2 linked regions of the Geomonas sp. RF6 genome follow. The protein of the gene in region 1 binds, or shares a complex with, the protein of each later gene. Links are inferred from orthologs where the notes say so. Each region holds a gene or a part of one and is shown in the gene's direction. Other genes may lie near its edges.

Region 1 (8,453 bases):
TGATGATCTTTTGCACCATCCCCTGGATGCGCGCCGGCGTCGGGTCGGTGAGGGTGCGGGAGGCGGCCTCCACGCAGTCGGCGAGAAGCACGAGCCCCGCCTCGCGGGTCTGCGGCTTCGGCCCGGGGTAGCGGAAGTCACGCTCCTCCACCGAGCTCGGCGCCCCCGGGTGTTCCAGCCCCTTCGCCTTCTTGTAGAAGTAGGAGATGAGGGAGGTGCCGTGCGACTGCCGGATGATGTCGATGATGGGGAGGCCGAGCCTGTTTTCCCGGGCGAGCTCCACCCCTTCCTTCACATGGGAGATGAGGATGAGGGCGCTCATGCTCGGGGAGAGCTTGTCGTGCTTGTTGTCGCCGGCGCGAATGTTCTCGATGAAGTACAGCGGCTTTTTCAGCTTCCCAACATCGTGGTAATAGGCGGCGACGCGGGCCAGAAGCGGGTTCGCGTTGATCGCCTCGGCCCCCGCCTCCACGAGGCTTCCCACCAGCATGGAGTGGTGGTACGTCCCCGGAGCGCGCACCATGAGCTCGCGCAGGAGCGGCGAGTTGAGGTTCGAGAGCTCGAGGAGCTTCACGTCGGTGGTGTACTGGAAGACCGTCTCCACGAGCGGCACCATCCCGGAGACGTAAAGGGCATTCAGGATGCCGCCGGCGAAGGCGAAGACGACGCAGTACACCGCCTGCATGGAGATGGGGGTCTCGCCGTAGATGTTGAAGCAGAGCGCCACCGCCACGTTCACCACGCTCACCTTCAGCCCCGCGGTGTAGATCGTGCCGCGCTCCTTGCACTGGCGCACGCCGTGGGCCCCGACGATCCCCCCAAGAAGCGCGTACACGACGACCTGCACGCTGCCGTTGAACATGATCCCGATGAGAGGGGCGGTCACCGCGCAGTAGACGAGCGCGACCTCCGAGTTGATGATGATGCGCACGAGGATGACACTCGCGGCGAAAGGGAAGAGGTAGAAATATCCCGCGGTCTCCACCGCAGGGAAGAGCCCGCCGAGGACCGTGGAGACGGCGAAGGCGAACTTCAGCGCCGCAAAGTTCGCCATGCTGAGGACCGCCAGAAAGAGGAGGTCCTTGTTGGAGGGGTTGAATTTCCTGATATTTTTCCGCGCGAAGCGGTACGGGAGGTAACTCAGGACGAGGACGAGCCCGAAGATGCCGATCCAGGTCACCAGCGGCGAATATGAGCGGGAGGTGAATATCTTTTCCAGCTTCAGCGCCTGCTCCGAGGAGATCCGCTCCCCTACCCTGACGATCATCTCGCCGCGCTGCATCTTGAAAAGGACCGGGCGCACCGCATCGCGCGCCTCAACCTTCTTTTCGTCGGTGCGGTCACGGTCCAGCGTCAGGCTCGGGGTGATCATCCGCACCACGACCCCCTTCAGGATCTCCAGCTCCCGCGGATTGGCTCCGGCGTTCAGGAGCCGTGCCCTGGAGAGCTCCTTTCTCGCCTCGGCAACCCCGATGACGGAGGAGTAGTCCCCTCCGGCGAGTTCCTGCCTGCTTCCGGCGCTCATGACGAGGATGCCGTGGGTGCGGTCCTTCGCGAAGTCCTCGCTGTCCGCCACGATGCGCTGCCGGTAGAGGGGCGCGAGGTTCTGGCTCACCGCCGAGAGGAAGGCGCGCTGCTCCTTCACCCGGGCCAAGGAGAGGAATTCACGGTCGCGCAGTTCCACCCCGAGGGTCTTCGAGACGACGTCGCGCCCCGCCCCCCCCTGCACCTGCGCAAACGCCTTCTCGAGGCGGCGCGGCACCTCCAGCGCGGCGTTGGCGTCGAGGGTGTACACGTAGGGAGCCGCACCCTCCGCCTCGGCACGCTTCTTCTCGGTGAGGAGCATGTCCTCGATGAGGTAGTCTTGCGTCGCACGGATATCGGAGGTGGCAATGTCCCCTTCCCGGTAGCTCACTGCCATGAAATGCGGGCTGGGAATGATGAGGAGGGCGAGGAATGCGGCGGTGAAGAAGAGAAGCAGGACGCGGGTCCGTTTCTGGTTCCTCTCAGCGGAGAGACCTGCCGCCATCGAATCGAGACAGGTGCCGCATACCCTCAGAAGCGGGCTCTTTTGTTTTTTTTGTTTATCGCCGCTTTCGGTGGGCATTAGAGTATATGGTTTCCCCTGGATTTAACCAGTAGCTGGGAGATTGGGCAAACAAGAGCAGAATATAGTCCTTTTCGGGAAGAACTGTCAACGGAAACCAATGACAATGCCGGGGTGCGCCCCGTCACGGGACCTGCGCCCGTGGCGTTACTCGTTAAGGAAACCTTACCGATAAAGCTTTCATTTGGCAAAAAATGTGCTATATATCCTCAGTTTCCTACACGGGCACGCGCTGCCCGTTAACTATTCATATCCAAGGAGGGGAAGAATGAGCCAGATAACCGACGTGTACGCGAGGGAAATCCTTGATTCCAGAGGCAACCCGACCCTGGAAGTGGAAGTGTTTCTTGATTCCGGCGTCATGGGGAGGGCGGCCGTCCCCTCCGGAGCTTCCACGGGAGAGCGCGAAGCGTTAGAACTGCGTGACGGCGACAAGGGGCGCTACCTCGGCAAAGGTGTGCAGCAGGCCGTCAACAACGTGAACGACATCATCTCCGACGAGATCAGCGGGATGGACGCCACCGACCAAGCGGGGATCGACGCCCGGATGCTGGCACTGGACGGAACGGAATTCAAGAGCAAGCTCGGCGCGAACGCCATCCTCGGCGTATCCCTTGCCGTGGCGAAGGCTGCCGCTGAAGAAGTCGGCGTCCCCCTGTACCAGTACCTCGGCGGCGTGAACGCGAAGGAGCTGCCGCTGCCGATGATGAACATCATAAATGGCGGCGCCCACGCCGACAACAACGTGGACATCCAGGAGTTCATGATCATGCCCGCCGGCGCCGAAAGCTTCAAGGAGGCGCTGAGGATGGGTGCTGAGATCTTCCACGCCCTTAAAGCGGTACTCAAAGGTAAGGGGTACAACACCGCGGTCGGCGACGAAGGTGGCTTCGCACCGAACCTGAAATCGAACGAGGAAGCGCTCGAGGTCATCGTGGAGGCGATCTCCAGGGCGGGGTACAAGCCGGGGGAGGACGTACTCCTCGCGCTCGACGTCGCCTCCTCCGAGCTGTACAAGGACGGCGCGTACATCCTCGAGAACGAGCCACAGCCGAGAAAGACCGCGGACGAGCTCATCGACTTCTACGAGAACCTGGTGAACAAGTACCCGATCGTCTCCATCGAGGACGGCATGGCGGAGAATGACTGGGAAGGGTGGAAGAAGCTCACCGACCGCCTCGGCAAGAGGGTCCAGCTGGTGGGGGACGACCTCTTCGTCACCAACCCGAAGATCCTGAAGGAAGGGATCGAGAAAGGGATCGCCAACTCCATCCTCATCAAGTTCAACCAGGTCGGCACCCTCACCGAGACCCTCGACGCCATCGAGATGGCGAAGCGCGCCGGATACACCACCGTCATCTCGCACCGCTCCGGGGAGACCGAGGACACCACCCTCGCCGACCTCGCAGTTGCCGTCAACTCCGGGCAGATCAAGACCGGCTCCCTGTGCCGCACCGACCGCGTCTGCAAATACAACCAGCTGCTGCGCATCGAAGACGAGCTGGACGAGGTCGCAGTCTTCAGAGGGAAAGACGTTTTCTACAACCTGAAGAAGTAGCTTTTCCATCGCGGGAGCCCCGTTCACCGGGGGCTCCCGCACATCATAGCACCCCCTCCCCCGCTGCACCGCTTTCCCCGTCCCCCCTTTTTGGCTTCTTCATCCGCAGCTCCATTTTCTAATCATCAGCATCATTAATTCACCTTAAGAATCTTCCGGCTCTGCCGATATCTGTACTATCGGCAATTCGTCAACGCTCTGCGGGAGGATCGTCACATGAAAAAGGCGAGTATAGGTTTCAGGCTGGCTGCAGGATTCGGAGGGATGGTACTGCTCCTGGCGGTCATGGCGCTGGTATGTCTCTCGGCGCTGGCGACGGTGCAGAAGTCGGGGAGCACCGCGGTCAGGGCGAGCGCACTCAGGGTCGCGGCCGCAAGCGACGCCATGGCGCAGCTGCAAAACGTACTGAGGAGCGTGGATGCCGCCGTGAAGGCGCCGGACCACCTGGCGCAGCTGCGCGAACGGGAAAAGGTACAGGGGGCGCGGGCGAAGTACCGCGAGGCGCTGAAGGCGCTGGAGAGCGGGGAGAAGCGGCCGAAGGGGATCGAGCTCCTGCAGAAGATGCGCACCGCGCTGCACCCTGCGGCAGCAGCGAACGACAGGGCGGTGCAACTCGCCGGGGCAGGAAAGGGGGAGGAGGCCCTGCAACTCCTCCAGGATGAGGGAGCCCGCCGCAACGCCGCGGTCGCCAAGGCGTTCGAGGAGATGTCCGCGTACCAGAAAGAGCAGGCCGAGCTCTCCTTCCGCCAGTCTGAGGATTCGTACGCCAACGCCAGGAATGCCGTACTCGCCGTTGTAGTTATCGCGATAGTTGTCGCATGCGCCGTCGGCGCCCTCATAACCAGGAGCATAACCGCGCCGATCGCGGAGATGGTGCGCGTCTTCAAGGAGATGAGCTCCGGCGAGGGGGACCTGACCCGCTCGATCACAATGTCACGGCAGGACGAACTGGGAGAGGCGATCTCCGCCTTCAACACCTTCCTGGAGACCTTGCACGGCACCATCACCCGGGTGTCGCAGACGACTCGGGAGGTCGCCAACGCCGCAAGCACCCTTTACTCCACCTCCGAGCAGATGGCGACCGGCATAGAGGTCGTTGCCGGGCAAACAGGTACTGTCGCCACGGCCGGCGAGGAGATGGCAACCACCGCCGCCGAGATCGCACAGAACTGCCAGATGGCGGCCGAAGGGGCGCAGCAGGCGAACGAAGCGGCGCAGAGGGGGTCATTTGTCATGGACAAGACTGTGGAGGTAATGGGGCGGATTGCGGCGACGGTGCGCGAAACTGCGCAGACCGTCGAGAGTCTCGGCGCCCGCAGCGACCAGATCGGCACGATAATCGGGACGATCGAGGACATCGCGGACCAGACGAACCTCCTCGCCCTCAACGCCGCGATCGAGGCGGCCCGCGCCGGGGAGCAGGGGCGCGGCTTTGCGGTGGTAGCGGACGAGGTGCGGGCTCTTGCCGAGCGGACCACGAAGGCGACGCGGGAGATCGGGGAGATGATCAAGGCGATCCAGACGGAGACGAAGGGCGCCGTGGCAGCTATGGAGCAGGGGGTGCAGCAGGTGGAGGAAGGAACGAACGAAGCGGCCAAATCAGGAGCGGCGATCCAGGAAATACTGGAGCAGGTCGGCTCGGTGAGCACCCAGGTGAGCCAGATCGCCACTGCCGCGGAGCAGCAGACCACCACCAGCACCGAGATCTCCACCAACGTGCACCAGATCACCGACGGGGTGCAGCAGACGGCGCAGGGCGCGCAGGAATCGGCACTCGCGGCAAACCAGCTCTCCCGCCTGAGCGAAGAGCTGCAGCAGCTGGTGGGGCAGTTCAAGGTCTGAGGCGGATCGATTGGCGACTCAGAAAGGCGCGCCCGGAAGGGACGCGCCTTTTTTTGTGGCCACCGGAAAAGAACCAGACCACTCGTTCCCAAGCTCCAGCTTGGGAACGCGCTTGCCCGGGAGGCTCCGCCTCCCCACCCTGCTTCATGTAACCGCTGACGCGGAGGCAAAGCTGGAGCTTGGCACACAAGTGCGTTCCCAAGGTGGACCTTGGGAACGAGGTAGGAGTGACTTCCCCCCCGCACCGCCGCGGCCAGCACAAACCTCCGTGTATTGCCCCCCTTTTCCCACTATACTTGAAGAGGAATGTGAACGTTCCCGCCAAGGGAGGACATAAGACTATGGCATGCACCAGCGAGAAGGAGCTCGTCCACCAGCTCGCTGTCGAGCCGACGGTAAAGTGCGGCATCTGCGGCGCCAAGGCGAAGGACCCCGGGCGTGTCTGCGACATCGTCCTGCTCCCCGACATAGACTATCTGGGCGACGGCGGCGATGTAAAGCTGTAGCCGGCGCTTCCACTCCCGCGCCCCTTCCCTCCCCTTTTCGCGGAGGAGGGAAAGGGACGGCACTCGTCGAAACATACCTTGCGCCCCCTCTTTCATGAGAGTATACTCCCTGCCATGCTTACCTATCAGATCGAGACGAAAGACCATTTCCGCAGGGCCGACTCCTTTCTGCGCAACCTGCTGCCGAAGGCTCCCCACTCCTACCTCAAGAAGCTCCTCACCGCCGGGCACCTGAAGATCAACGGCGCACCGGCTGACGCGGCATATACCGTGCGCTCAGGCGACGTGGTGACGCTGAAGGAGAGCGCGAAGACCGCTGCCTTCCTGGCCACACGGACCCCGCCCTTGGAAATCCTCTTCGAGGACACCTGGATCGTCTCCTTCAACAAGGCTCCGGGGCTCTCGGTGCACCGCACGGAGGACTCCAGCGAGCCGAACCTCGTGGAGGCGGGCGAACGGTTTCTGGCCGAGCGGGACGGTGCACCCGGAAAGCTTAGGCCGGTAAACCGTCTCGACAAGGGGACTTCGGGCGCCATCATCATGGCCAAGAACGCAGTCGCAGCAGGGATGTTCGGCAGGATGGTGAAGGAAGAGGGTCTGGGGAAACTCTATCTCGCCCTCGTGGAAGGGAGTGTGAAGGAGGAGGACGTCATCGACGCCCCGCTGGACGGAAAGGAGTCGCAGACCCGTTATCTGCGTCTGCTGCAGGGGGAAGATGTGGCTCTTCTGGCGGTCTACCCCGTGACAGGGAGGATGCACCAGATACGGCAGCACTTCAAGCTCGTGAAGCACCCGATTCTCGGGGACAAGCGCTACGGCGGGAGGGCCCTCTCCGGCTTCACCGGGCACGCCCTCCATTCCCTGAAGACCACCCTCACCCACCCCGCGACAACGGAAGGGCTGGAAATACTGGCACCGCTTCCGGCGGCACTGGTGACGCTCTGTTGCGAGCTTCTCCCGGCAGACCCGGCGCACCTTATGGAGGCGCTGGAGAGGGTCGCGCCGCGCGCTACCACCCCTCCCTCCCGATAAGAGGGACAAAGCGCACCGCGCAAAGCTCCTCCCGCAAAAACCTCGTCTCCGTCTCGCGGCGCACCCGCACCAGCGTCTGGTAATGCTGGGCGTCCCCCACCGGGATCACCAGCCTCCCGTTCAGCGCGAGCTGGCGCATCAGCGACTCCGGCACCTCAGGGGCGCCCGCCGTCACCACGACCGCGTCGTACGGCGCAGCCTCCGGCCATCCGAGGGTGCCATCACCCTCGTGCACGATCACGTTGTCGAAGTGATGTTCGCGCAGCCGCACCGCCGCCTGCTGCGCCAGAAAGCCGATCCGCTCCACCGTGTGGACCTCCCCCACAACCCGGCTGAGGATCGCGGCGGCGTACCCGGAGCCGGTCCCTATCTCCAGCACACGGTCGCTCGGGGAAAGCTCCAGCGCCTCGGTCATGAAAGCCACGATGTACGGCTGCGAGATCGTCTGCCCCTCCTGTATGGGGAGCGGGGAGTCCTCGTAGGCGAAGGCCTCCATCCCCTCGGCGACAAACGCCTCCCTCGGCACTTCCCGCATCGCCCGCAGCACCGCCTCGTCCCTGATGCCGCGCGCCACCAGATGCTGCACTATCATCAGTTCCTTCTTGGCCGACAGATCCCTTTTCTGGAACATCTCCTTATCCCCCCATAAACACTATATAATTTTACCATCGTCACCGTAAAATCTCCCCCTCCAAGAAATGTTGATTTTTTCCTGCGGAGGGTCTAGCATGAAGTTATGGATGAGTTGCTCCTTTAAAACCGAATGAAAACAGTATCAAGGAGCCCTTTCGAAATTATTGACGATTCCAAAACGGAAGCATACAATAAAATCAAAAGAAGCTCTTTGAAACGAAAGCTCTGGAATGCGCGTAAGTACTAAACCGAGGAACCTGTCGATACTCTTGCAAAGAAGTACGGGTGCAGACGTGGTGAGCAAACGTTCAAAAGAACGGAGCCTGAAGCGTTTTCCCGAACCATGCTTTACAAAAGGACAGTGGGCTCTTACAGTGCTACGACATCCCGGAGCGTTAACTTGGCGTTCAGGGATATAGTTGAAAGCTTATAGTCTCATCCGCCAGGCGTATCCACCGCTTGAAAAAGGGGGTGCGAAAAGACCGGATTGAGTAATCGCCCGGATCTCCCACTCGCATCTACCGACGGATAAGAAAAAAGCATCCCATTCGAACGCCAACCCCCGGAAAAGGTCCGACGAAGTACTGTCGGGCCTTTTTCTTTTTGTGCTCCACCCGGAGGGGACGAGTCCCCGTCGTTGACGGGAGCTCCTCTCTGGAGAAGAGGGTCTCCGGCACCGGCATCGGTGCTATACTTGTAATATGCATAGGAAAAATTCACCGGAGGTGTCCCATGGCACGAACCGTCAACCACGAAAAGAACAAGTTCAAGTCTG
Region 2 (8,917 bases), 2.2 Mb from region 1 along the record:
GCGGTGGCACTGGCGGGGATCTTCTGCTTCGTCTGCAGCCGTTACGTGGAGGCGGACATGGCCCGCGCCGAAGGTGAGCCTGCGCCGTGAGACGATCTACTCCCTTCCTGCCGGCTTCGGGCGGGGGGGCTTCTCGCTCAGCCACCCTTCCGAGGCGTCGTCGATCTTGTCGAAACGCGGCATGTACGGCTTGATGTCGAGGAGGGGGGTGCCGTCCAGCACGTCGATCCCCGCGACTTCCACCACGTTATTTTCCCTCTTGAGTACCTGGACGATGGACATGCCGATGCCGTTTGGCCTGCACGGGTGCCTCGTGGCGAAGACGCCATGCGGCAGGTCGTCCAGAAAGGGGGGGCGGAACATCTTCACCTCGCCGGAACGGTCGAAGTGGTACAGGAGGTAGACGTGTGAAAAAAGCTCCACGTCCCGCAGCCCGGAGGCGTACGGCTCGAAAACCTCCACTTTTCCCACCGCCCCCAGTGCGTACATCGGCTGCATGGGGCACTCTTCCTTTGTCTGAAACGGCGTGTGGATGACGCCGATCGGCTCGAACTCCATCTCACTCTCCTTCCGGTACTGTTCCGTTGAGCCTGCGCAGGAGGGCGGCCGCTTCCCTCACTCCTGCGCCGTTTTCATCCGCGACGAGCTGCGCCTTGTCCTGGACGACCTGCAGGGCGTTGCCGGTGGCGACCGCGTACCCGCACCGGGAGAGGAAGTCGAGGTCGTTTTCCGCGTCGCCGACCCCCATCGTCTCCTGCCACTCCACTCCCAGTTCGCTGAGGGCAGCATCGAGCCCCGTCCCCTTGTGCACCCCTCGCGGCAGGATCATCACCGCGTTCTTGTTATAGATCACGGAGAGATCCAGTCCGAGCTCTGCGAGCGCTTCCGCCGTCTCCCGCTCGAAAGGGCGCGTGGTCGCAACTATAACGATTCCAGTGGCGAAGTCGACACCGCGCTCCCGCAGGCGCGTGCAAAATATCGCCGGAGGGGGGGCGGCCAGCGCCTGCTGGCTCCCGGACTGCGGCCGGCAGAGGACTGCCCCGTTTTCCGCGACGATGAGGTCGAAAAGCTCTGTCTGCGGAAAGACGCTGCGTAGATCCTCCATCTCCCGCCCGGTGACCAGAACGAGCTTTACCCCGTCGTCCCGCAGCGTCGCAAGAGCCGCGACCGTCTCCTCCGCGACCTTCCCGCGGCGCGCCAGAGTCCCGTCGTAGTCGGTGGCAAACGCCCTGAACCTCATCCGTTAGTCCCCCATCTCCTTCACGCTTAACAGTGTCCCAGTTTCCGGCGCAGGTGCAACTCTCTGAAATACCGTCTCCCTCACGGAAAAGTGTTGGTGTGGGCTCCAGGAACGGTTACCTTTGATTATTGAAGAGGCAGTCAGCAGGGCACGAGGCAAGGCCATGAAACTTCTTTCCTGGAATGTGAACGGGCTGAGGGCCCGGATGGAATCACAGGTCCTTCCCCTCCTGCAGGAGGAGAAGCCGGACCTACTTCTCCTTCAGGAGACAAAGGCGGAAGAGCATCAGGTGCCCGCCCTTTTCCTTTCCGAGCTGGGGTACCGCTCCTGGTGGCACCCGGCACTGCGCCCGGGGTACAGCGGGGTCGCCACCTTCTCCCGCATCGCGCCTGTGTCGGTGGAATGCGGCATAGGAGTCCCCGACATAGACTGCGAAGGGAGGGTTCTCACGCTGAACTTTGCAAACGGGATTGCGGTCGTCAACGCCTACTTCCCGAACAGCCAGCGTGGACTATTGCGTCTCGACCACAAGATCTACTTTCTGGACAAGATTCTCCGCTATCTCCAGAAAAAGAGGGAAGAGGGGTACTCGGTCGTCATCGGAGGGGACTTCAACATCGCCCACCGCGAGATCGACCTCAGAAACCCCCGCCAGAACATGGAGAATGCAGGCTTCCTCCCGGAGGAGAGGTCGTGGATCGACAGGTTCATTGCCGCAGGCTTTGTGGACACCTTCAGGATCTTTTGCCCCGACGGCGGGCACTACACCTGGTGGAGCTATCGCCCCGGGGTGCGCCAGAGAAACATCGGGTGGCGGATCGATTACTTCTTCGTGGACGCCTCCCTCGCCGGCAAGGTCTCTGCCGCAGGGATCCTCTCCCATATCGCCGGATCCGATCACTGCCCCGTCTCGCTGGAAGTCGCGCCACCGCGCGCAGAACTGTCCTCCGTACCGTCTGAAGACCCTCCGGTAGCGAGTCCTGATGAGGATTGACCGCCATCGTGCGGTTTGTTACTGTGAAGGCAGGGCAGGCTTCCTTTTTTAGTTTCTTTTTCCTGGACGGAGGAAGATTGACTGAAAATCGGAGATCTGCCTTTTCTTTTTGCTGCCTTTCACGGGGAAACGGCAGTCTCAGCGGAAAGGGAGCGAACGATCCGTCTGAAAACGCCTTCGGTATAGGAGGCGGTTAACCAAAATAGATCTATTTCCGAACGTGTCGGTACTGTCGGTTGCGCACCGTTCTGTATGGTGGTATCTCGTTTGCTGCAGCAAATGCTTTTTTGTGTGATATGACAGAGAAACTCTGCTATAATCCCACAGTTTTAATGAGCTATTGGCCCCTGCCGGACGGCGGGGATCTATATAAAGAAGTGGATCGGCCCTCATCGGGGGCTCTGATATGTAATGGGCTTTCCTGCATACCTGCGTGCAGCGGTGCGTGCGGACCAGCCCCAACAAAAGGAAATCAAAGGACTTTATGCCGAAAAAAATGTTAATCAATGCGCTTCACGCTGAAGAAGCGCGCGTGGCGATCGTCGAGGATGGCCGCCTCGTGGATCTTGACGTGGAGATTGCCGGGAACGAGCAAATCCGCGGCAACATCTACAAGGGGGTCGTGGTCCGTGTAGAGCCGGGTCTGCAGGCAGCCTTCGTGGACGTGGGGCTCAAGAAGCTCGGCTTTTTGCAGATGGGTGAATTGCACCCGGAAAACTGGAAATGGCGCGACGACGTGCCGGAGGAGCAAAGGCACAAGCGTCCCCGCATCCAGGAGGTGCTGAGAAGGGGGCAGGAAATCATAGTGCAGGTGGAAAAGGGGGAGCGGGACAACAAAGGCTCCGCACTCACCACCTACATCTCCCTCCCCGGACGCTACATGGTGCTGATGCCCGGCAGCGATTCCTCGGGGATCTCCCGCAAGGTGGAGAGCGAGTCGGAAAGAAAGAAGCTCAAAGAGATGATCGCCGGGATGAACATACCGGAAGGGTACGGCTACATCATCAGGACGGAAGCGGTGGGGCGCACCGTCGACGAGCTCCAGAAGGACCTCAACTCCCTCATCGCCCTGTACCAGGGGGTGCGCGAGCAGGGGAGCGGGATGAAGGGGGCGGGACTCATCTACCAGGAGTCGTCCCTCATCGTGAGGACGATCCGCGACTACTTCAGCGCCGACATCGACGAGGTCCTCGTCGACAGCAAGGACGTCTTCAAGGACGTGCGCGACTGCCTGAAGGAGATCGACCCCCAGTTTGAAAAGCTCGTGAAGATGCACCAGGAGAAGCGCCCGATCTTTTCGCGCTACCAGCTGGAAGAGCAGATCGATCTCATCTACGAGAAGAAGGTACCTCTCAAGTCCGGCGGCTCCATATTCATCGAACCGACCGAGGCGCTCGTCTCCATCGACGTCAACTCCGGGAAGTCGACCGGCGAGAAAGGGGTCGAGGACACCGCGTTCAAGACGAACCTCGAAGCCGCCGAAGAGGCTGCGAGGCAGCTGCGGCTGCGCGACCTTGGCGGGCTCATCGTCATCGACTTCATCGACATGCGTGACCGCAAGCACAACGCGGAGGTGGAGAGGACGCTAAAGACGGCGCTGAAGGCGGACAAGGCGCGCGTGAACGTGGCCCGCATTTCGGAGTTCGGTCTCCTGGAGATGTCGCGGCAGCGCATCAGGCAGACGCTCCACCAGGCGAGCACGCTGGAGTGCCCGCACTGCGACGGGCGCGGAAAGGTGAAATCGGTCGAGGCGATGGCACTCTCCTTCCTGCGCAAGGTCCATGCGGCCGCCGCGAAGGGGGTCATTGCCGACGTCATCGGTAGTCTCCCGCTGGAGGTGGCCTACTACCTCCTGAACCGGAAACGCCGCGAGCTCTCCCAGATCGAGAACGACTACGACATCCAGGTGACGGTGAAGGGAAAGCCTTCCTTCCTCCTGAACCAGATGGAGCTCGAACTGGTGAGGCGCGAAAAGGTCCTCCTGGAGGAAGCTCCTGCAGAGAAGGTCGCCCTGCGCGCAGGGAAAGAGGAAGTGCCGCAGGAAGGGGAACGGAAGAAGAAGAAAAGAGGGAAGGGGAAAGGCGCCGCAGAAGAGGTGCACCCCGCCGTTGTGGAACTTCCTGTGGCAGCAGCCGAAATGGCTGCGACCGAGGCAGCGGGCGAGCCTGCGGCTGCGCTTGAGCCGGCAGTCGCCGCGGAAGGGGAGACCGAAGAGCCGAAGAAGAAGCGCAGACGGCGGCGCAAACGCGGCAAGGGTGGGGGCGCTGAAGGAGCTGCCGCCGAGGCTGCTGTCGCCGAGGACGCCGGCGCCCCTGCCGAAGGGGAAGCCGCGGAAGGAGCAGAGGGCGCTCCCGAAGTTCTCGAAGGAGCACCGGCCGCCGCGGAAGAGACCCCGGAGGGTGCCGCAGCGGCGGAAGTGACCGGCGAGGAAGGGAAGAAGAAACGTCGTCGCAAGAGACGTCGTGGCGGGAAGCACCCGCAGGAAGGGGCTCAGGCTGAGGCCGCCGCCGAGGCTGATGTGGCGGGTGAAGGGGAGCCGCATGCGGAGCCCGAGGAAGAGATCGCTGTGCCTCTCCCCGCGGAGCCCGTCGCCGCAGGCGCCGAGAAGCCGAAGAGAAGCCGCGGGCGCAGGAAGAAGGCGGCTGCCGGTGCTGCCGGCGAGGGTGCCGTCGAGGCCCTCCTCGAAGGAGCAGGGGAAGAGGAAATAACCGTTGCTGCTGTCATGGTGGAGCCGATAGAGGTCGTCGTCCCCTTCGAGATCATCCAGCCGGCAGAGGTTGTTTTGCCGGTGGAGATCGTGCAACCGCTGGAGGAGGCGCTCGCGGATGTCGAGCTGCAGGAAGGAGAGGCAGACGCCGAGGTGCTGGAAGGGGAGTCCGCTGCTGAGAGTGAAGAGGCTGCGGAGGAGGAACCTCTGGAGGCGCAGCAGCCGGTCGAGGTGGAACACCCCGCCGCAGAGGAACAGCCACCGGCGCAGCCGGCCGAGGGTGAGCAGCCGGCTCTTCCGGAAGCTTCGGCTTCCGCTGCGGAGAAGCCGGCGAAGCCCCGCAGGAGCCGAAGCCGCAAGCCGAAAGGTGAAAAGCCCGCAGCGGAAGGCGCCGAGCCCGCCGCATCCGCCGAACCGACGGTGGCCCCGGTGGCAGCACCGCTGGCCGGAGGGGACGCGGTGCCGCAGCCGCAGCCGGAGGGGAATGAGCCGGCACGCAAGAAAAGAGCTCCGCGCAAGAAAGGACCGGCCCAGGCGGCACCGGAAACGGCAAGCGCGCCAGCCGAGGCACCCGCCGAGAAGCCGAAGAAGCCGAGGGCTCCTCGGAAGAAGAAAGAACAGGGGCCGGCACAATAGCTTTACCCCTTCGCCTCACCCGCACGCCGTGCGGGTGGGGTACCCGGCGGGGCATCAACCAGCAGGAATGATCTTTTACGGCGGCTTCGGCACGTCACGGTTCTAAGGCTTTCTTTCAATGAAACTAATCGCAACGCTTCTCTTCTCGCTCTTTCTCGCCGCCCCCGCTTTTGCTGCTTCACCGGACCGGGTCATGAACTGGTCCGTCTACGGCTTCGTCGATTCGTACAACTGGCGGGAGTACCGGGGGGGGGAGAGGCTCCTGAAGGAAAGCGGCCCCATGCTCGGCGTCGGCTCCGACCTTCTCCTCAACCTGCTCGACGAGGGAAACCTGGTTGTAAAGGCAAAGGCGGAGATGTTCGGTTCGGTAGTGGACTACACGGGGCAGACCCAGGAAAGTTCATTCTCCCCCACGCGAAGCAAGCGCCCGGTGAACACGGACGTCGACTACATCGGCTCCCGGCTCGAGGGTGACGTAGGGTGGCGCTTCCCCCTCCAGAGCGTTTCGGTGGAGCCGTTCGGCGGTTTCGGGGTTCGCTGGTGGCTGAGGGACCTCAATGATTCCACCGCGTACGACAGCACCGGCACCCCCTTTCTCGCTTCCGGGTACACCGAGTCGTGGACCAGCGTCTATGCGACTGCCGGAGTGCGAGGGACGCACAAAAGCGGCAAGAACCTGCAGTTTTTCCTCGAAGGGGGAGTGCGCTACCCCTTTTACGTTTCCAACGAGGTCGACGTTTCAAGCGTAGGCACGATCACCCTGCGCCCCGAGGGTCAGCTTTCGGGGATCGGGGAAGCGGGCGTCACCTACAAGCATCTGCGCATCTCCGCGCATTACGAAGGGTTCTACGTCGACGAGTCTCCGGTCGTCTCGGGGTACCTGCAGCCGAAGTCGAGCTCCGATGTGTACGGGGTGAGATTCGGGTGGGCCTTCTGAGGAGCCGGTAAGGGAAGGACGTCTCCATGCAACAGGTCCTGTGCATAGCCGCACTCGGCGCCATCGGGTGCCTCTCACGCTATTTCCTCTCAGGCTGGGTCTACAAGATCTGCGGCAACGCCTTCCCTTACGGCACCCTCGTCGTCAACATCGTCGGAGCGTTCCTCATAGGGCTCATCATGGAGTTCTCCATGCGCAGCGCCCTCGTGCCCCCCGTCCTGCGCGTAGCTGTCACAGTCGGTTTCCTGGGCGGGCTTACCACATTCTCCACCTTCAGCCTCGAAAGCTTCCGCCTCCTCGAGGAGGGGCAGTTCGTGGTGGCCTTCTTCAACATGCTCCTCAGCGTCGTTGCCTGCCTCGCCTGCACCTGGCTCGGAGTGGCGACAGCCCGCTCTCTCTAGCACACCTTTCCTCTCTTTCTCCCCGCCATTTCCCTCTCCGCACGCACCTCAAAAGAAGGGGCGAATCCGCGCGAAGCCAGAAGGGACGTGCCTTGAAAGCTCAATGTCGTCTGCTATAGTTCCTACGGTTCAATAACAAGGAGTAGACGATGGGGATGCTGGATAACGTAAGCCCAGCCTGGATCGAGCACCAGTACAGGCTCTGGAAGAGCGCGCCGGACTCCGTTCCCGAGGACTGGCGCCTTTTTTTCGCCGGCTTCGAGTTCGGCGCCGTCACGCCCGCTCCGGAAGGGGCGCCGCTGACCCGTGACGACGCGCTGAAGCATTCCGCCGTCCAGTCCCTCATCTACCGCTACCGCGACATCGGCCATCTGCTCGCCTGCACCGATCCCCTCTCGCCGTGCATTCTGGAGCACCCCCTCCTTTCCCTCTCCGCATTCGGGCTGGACAACGAGGACGTGGAAAAGACCTTCCACACCCGCCGGTTCTTCAAGCAGAGCGCCACGCTGAAGGAGATAGTGCAGGTGCTGCGCACGACCTACTGCGGCTCTATCGGGGTGGAGTTCATGCACATCCAGGATCCTGACGAGCGCCAGTGGCTCATCGACCGGATGGAGCCGGTGGGGAACCGGTCGGTATTCACGCCGGAGCAGCGGCTGAGGATTCTCAACAAGCTGAAGCAGGCCGCGATCTTCGAGCGGACGATCCACAAAAGATATCCCGGCCAGACCCGCTTCTCCCTGGAAGGGGGGGACGTCCTCATACCGATGCTGGACCACCTGGTCTACTCCTGCACCACGCTGGGGATCACCGACATGGTCGTGGGGATGGCGCACCGCGGGCGTCTGAACGTCCTTGCCAACGTCTTCAACATGCACTACGAGACGATTTTCGCCCAGTTCGTGGACAACCGCGAGTTTGGGATCGTCGGCGAGGGGGACGTGAAGTACCACATAGGGTACGCCACCGAACTCACCCTGCCGGGGGAGAAGAAGATTCACCTCACCCTCGCCTCAAACCCGAGCCACCTTGAGGCGATAAACCCCGTCGTGGAGGGGAAGTGCCGCGCGAGGCAGGAGCGCCTCGGCGAGAGCGGGGGAAAGAGAGTGCTCCCTCTCCTTATCCACGGCGATGCAGCGTTCGCGGGGCAGGGGGTGGTGGCGGAGACGCTGAACCTTTCTGAGCTTGCGGGATACACCACGGGCGGGACGCTCCACATCGTCCTCAACAACCAGATCGGTTTCACCACCCTCCCCGCCGACGCGAGGTCGAGCATCTATGCAACGGACGTGGCACGGATGGTGCGGGCGCCGGTCTTCCACGTCTACGGAGACGACCCGGAGGCGGTCCTGCACGCAGCGGAACTCGCCCTCGCCTACCGCGACCGCTACGGGAAGGATGTGGTGGTGGAGGTGATCTGCTACCGCAGGCACGGGCACAACGAGGGGGACGAGCCGTATTTCACCCAGCCGGTCATGTACGAGCAGATAAAGGCGCGCCCGCCGCTGCACGCCATCTACGAGGCGGAGCTGCTGGAGGAGGGGTACGACGAGGAAGACCTGAAGGGGATGGAATCGGAGATCAACGAGTGCATCTCCCTTTCGGTGGAGAAGGCTTCGGGGGCGGCCGACGAGCGGCCAAGCTGGAAGCGGGACCGGCTGGTCTATCCGAAGACGCCGGCCGCAAGCTCGGTGCCGAGGGAGACTCTGAGCCGGATCGCGCAGAGCCTCAGCACGATCCCGGAACGGTTTTCCCCTCATCCGAAGGTCGCGGCGCTCCTGCAGAAACGCTTGGAGGTCGTGGAGCGAGGGGAGGGGCTGGACTGGGGGACGGCGGAATCTTTAGCCTTTGGCACCCTCCTTGGCGAGGGGATCTCCATCCGCCTCTCCGGGCAGGACGTGCGGCGCGGCACCTTCAGCCACAGGCACGCCACCATCTTCGACCAGAAGAGCGGGGTGGCATTCAACAGGTTCGAAAGGGTGGCAGCGCAGGGGGCCGCCTT

What was found.
Region 2: the proteins of eno (region 1) and LPW11_RS04740 are in contact, whole or in part, in a solved structure (PDB 2FYM), measured with the Escherichia coli proteins. The link is inferred for Geomonas sp. RF6 from one-to-one orthologs.

Annotation. Positions count from the first base shown.
Region 1 is NZ_CP087999.1:3,306,528-3,314,980, reverse strand. Bases 1,591-4,520 are described here. They hold eno (phosphopyruvate hydratase), read left to right. Parts: upstream 1,591-2,375; coding sequence 2,376-3,665; downstream 3,666-4,520. Other genes in these bases: LPW11_RS14300 (methyl-accepting chemotaxis protein), read left to right, coding at 3,882-4,520; LPW11_RS14310 (HD family phosphohydrolase), read right to left, coding at 1,591-2,107. Outside these bases: more of LPW11_RS14310, read right to left, coding at 1-1,590; more of LPW11_RS14300, read left to right, coding at 4,521-5,507; LPW11_RS14295 (hypothetical protein), read left to right, coding at 5,849-6,013; LPW11_RS14290 (pseudouridine synthase), read left to right, coding at 6,128-7,045; LPW11_RS14285 (protein-L-isoaspartate(D-aspartate) O-methyltransferase), read right to left, coding at 7,023-7,676; LPW11_RS14280 (BCAM0308 family protein), read left to right, coding at 8,411-8,453. UniProt on the Escherichia coli protein: Catalyzes the reversible conversion of 2-phosphoglycerate (2-PG) into phosphoenolpyruvate (PEP). It is essential for the degradation of carbohydrates via glycolysis.
Region 2 is NZ_CP087999.1:1,125,205-1,134,121, reverse strand. Bases 2,384-5,777 are described here. They hold LPW11_RS04740 (Rne/Rng family ribonuclease), read left to right. Parts: upstream 2,384-2,718; coding sequence 2,719-5,577; downstream 5,578-5,777. Other genes in these bases: LPW11_RS04735 (hypothetical protein), read left to right, coding at 5,696-5,777. Outside these bases: LPW11_RS04760 (spinster family MFS transporter), read left to right, coding at 1-90; tsaA (tRNA (N6-threonylcarbamoyladenosine(37)-N6)-methyltransferase TrmO), read right to left, coding at 97-558; LPW11_RS04750 (HAD family hydrolase), read right to left, coding at 560-1,240; LPW11_RS04745 (exodeoxyribonuclease III), read left to right, coding at 1,404-2,234; more of LPW11_RS04735, read left to right, coding at 5,778-6,514; fluoride efflux transporter CrcB, read left to right, coding at 6,541-6,915; LPW11_RS04725 (2-oxoglutarate dehydrogenase E1 component), read left to right, coding at 7,065-8,917. UniProt on the Escherichia coli protein: Endoribonuclease that plays a central role in RNA processing and decay. Required for the maturation of 5S and 16S rRNAs and the majority of tRNAs. Also involved in the degradation of most mRNAs.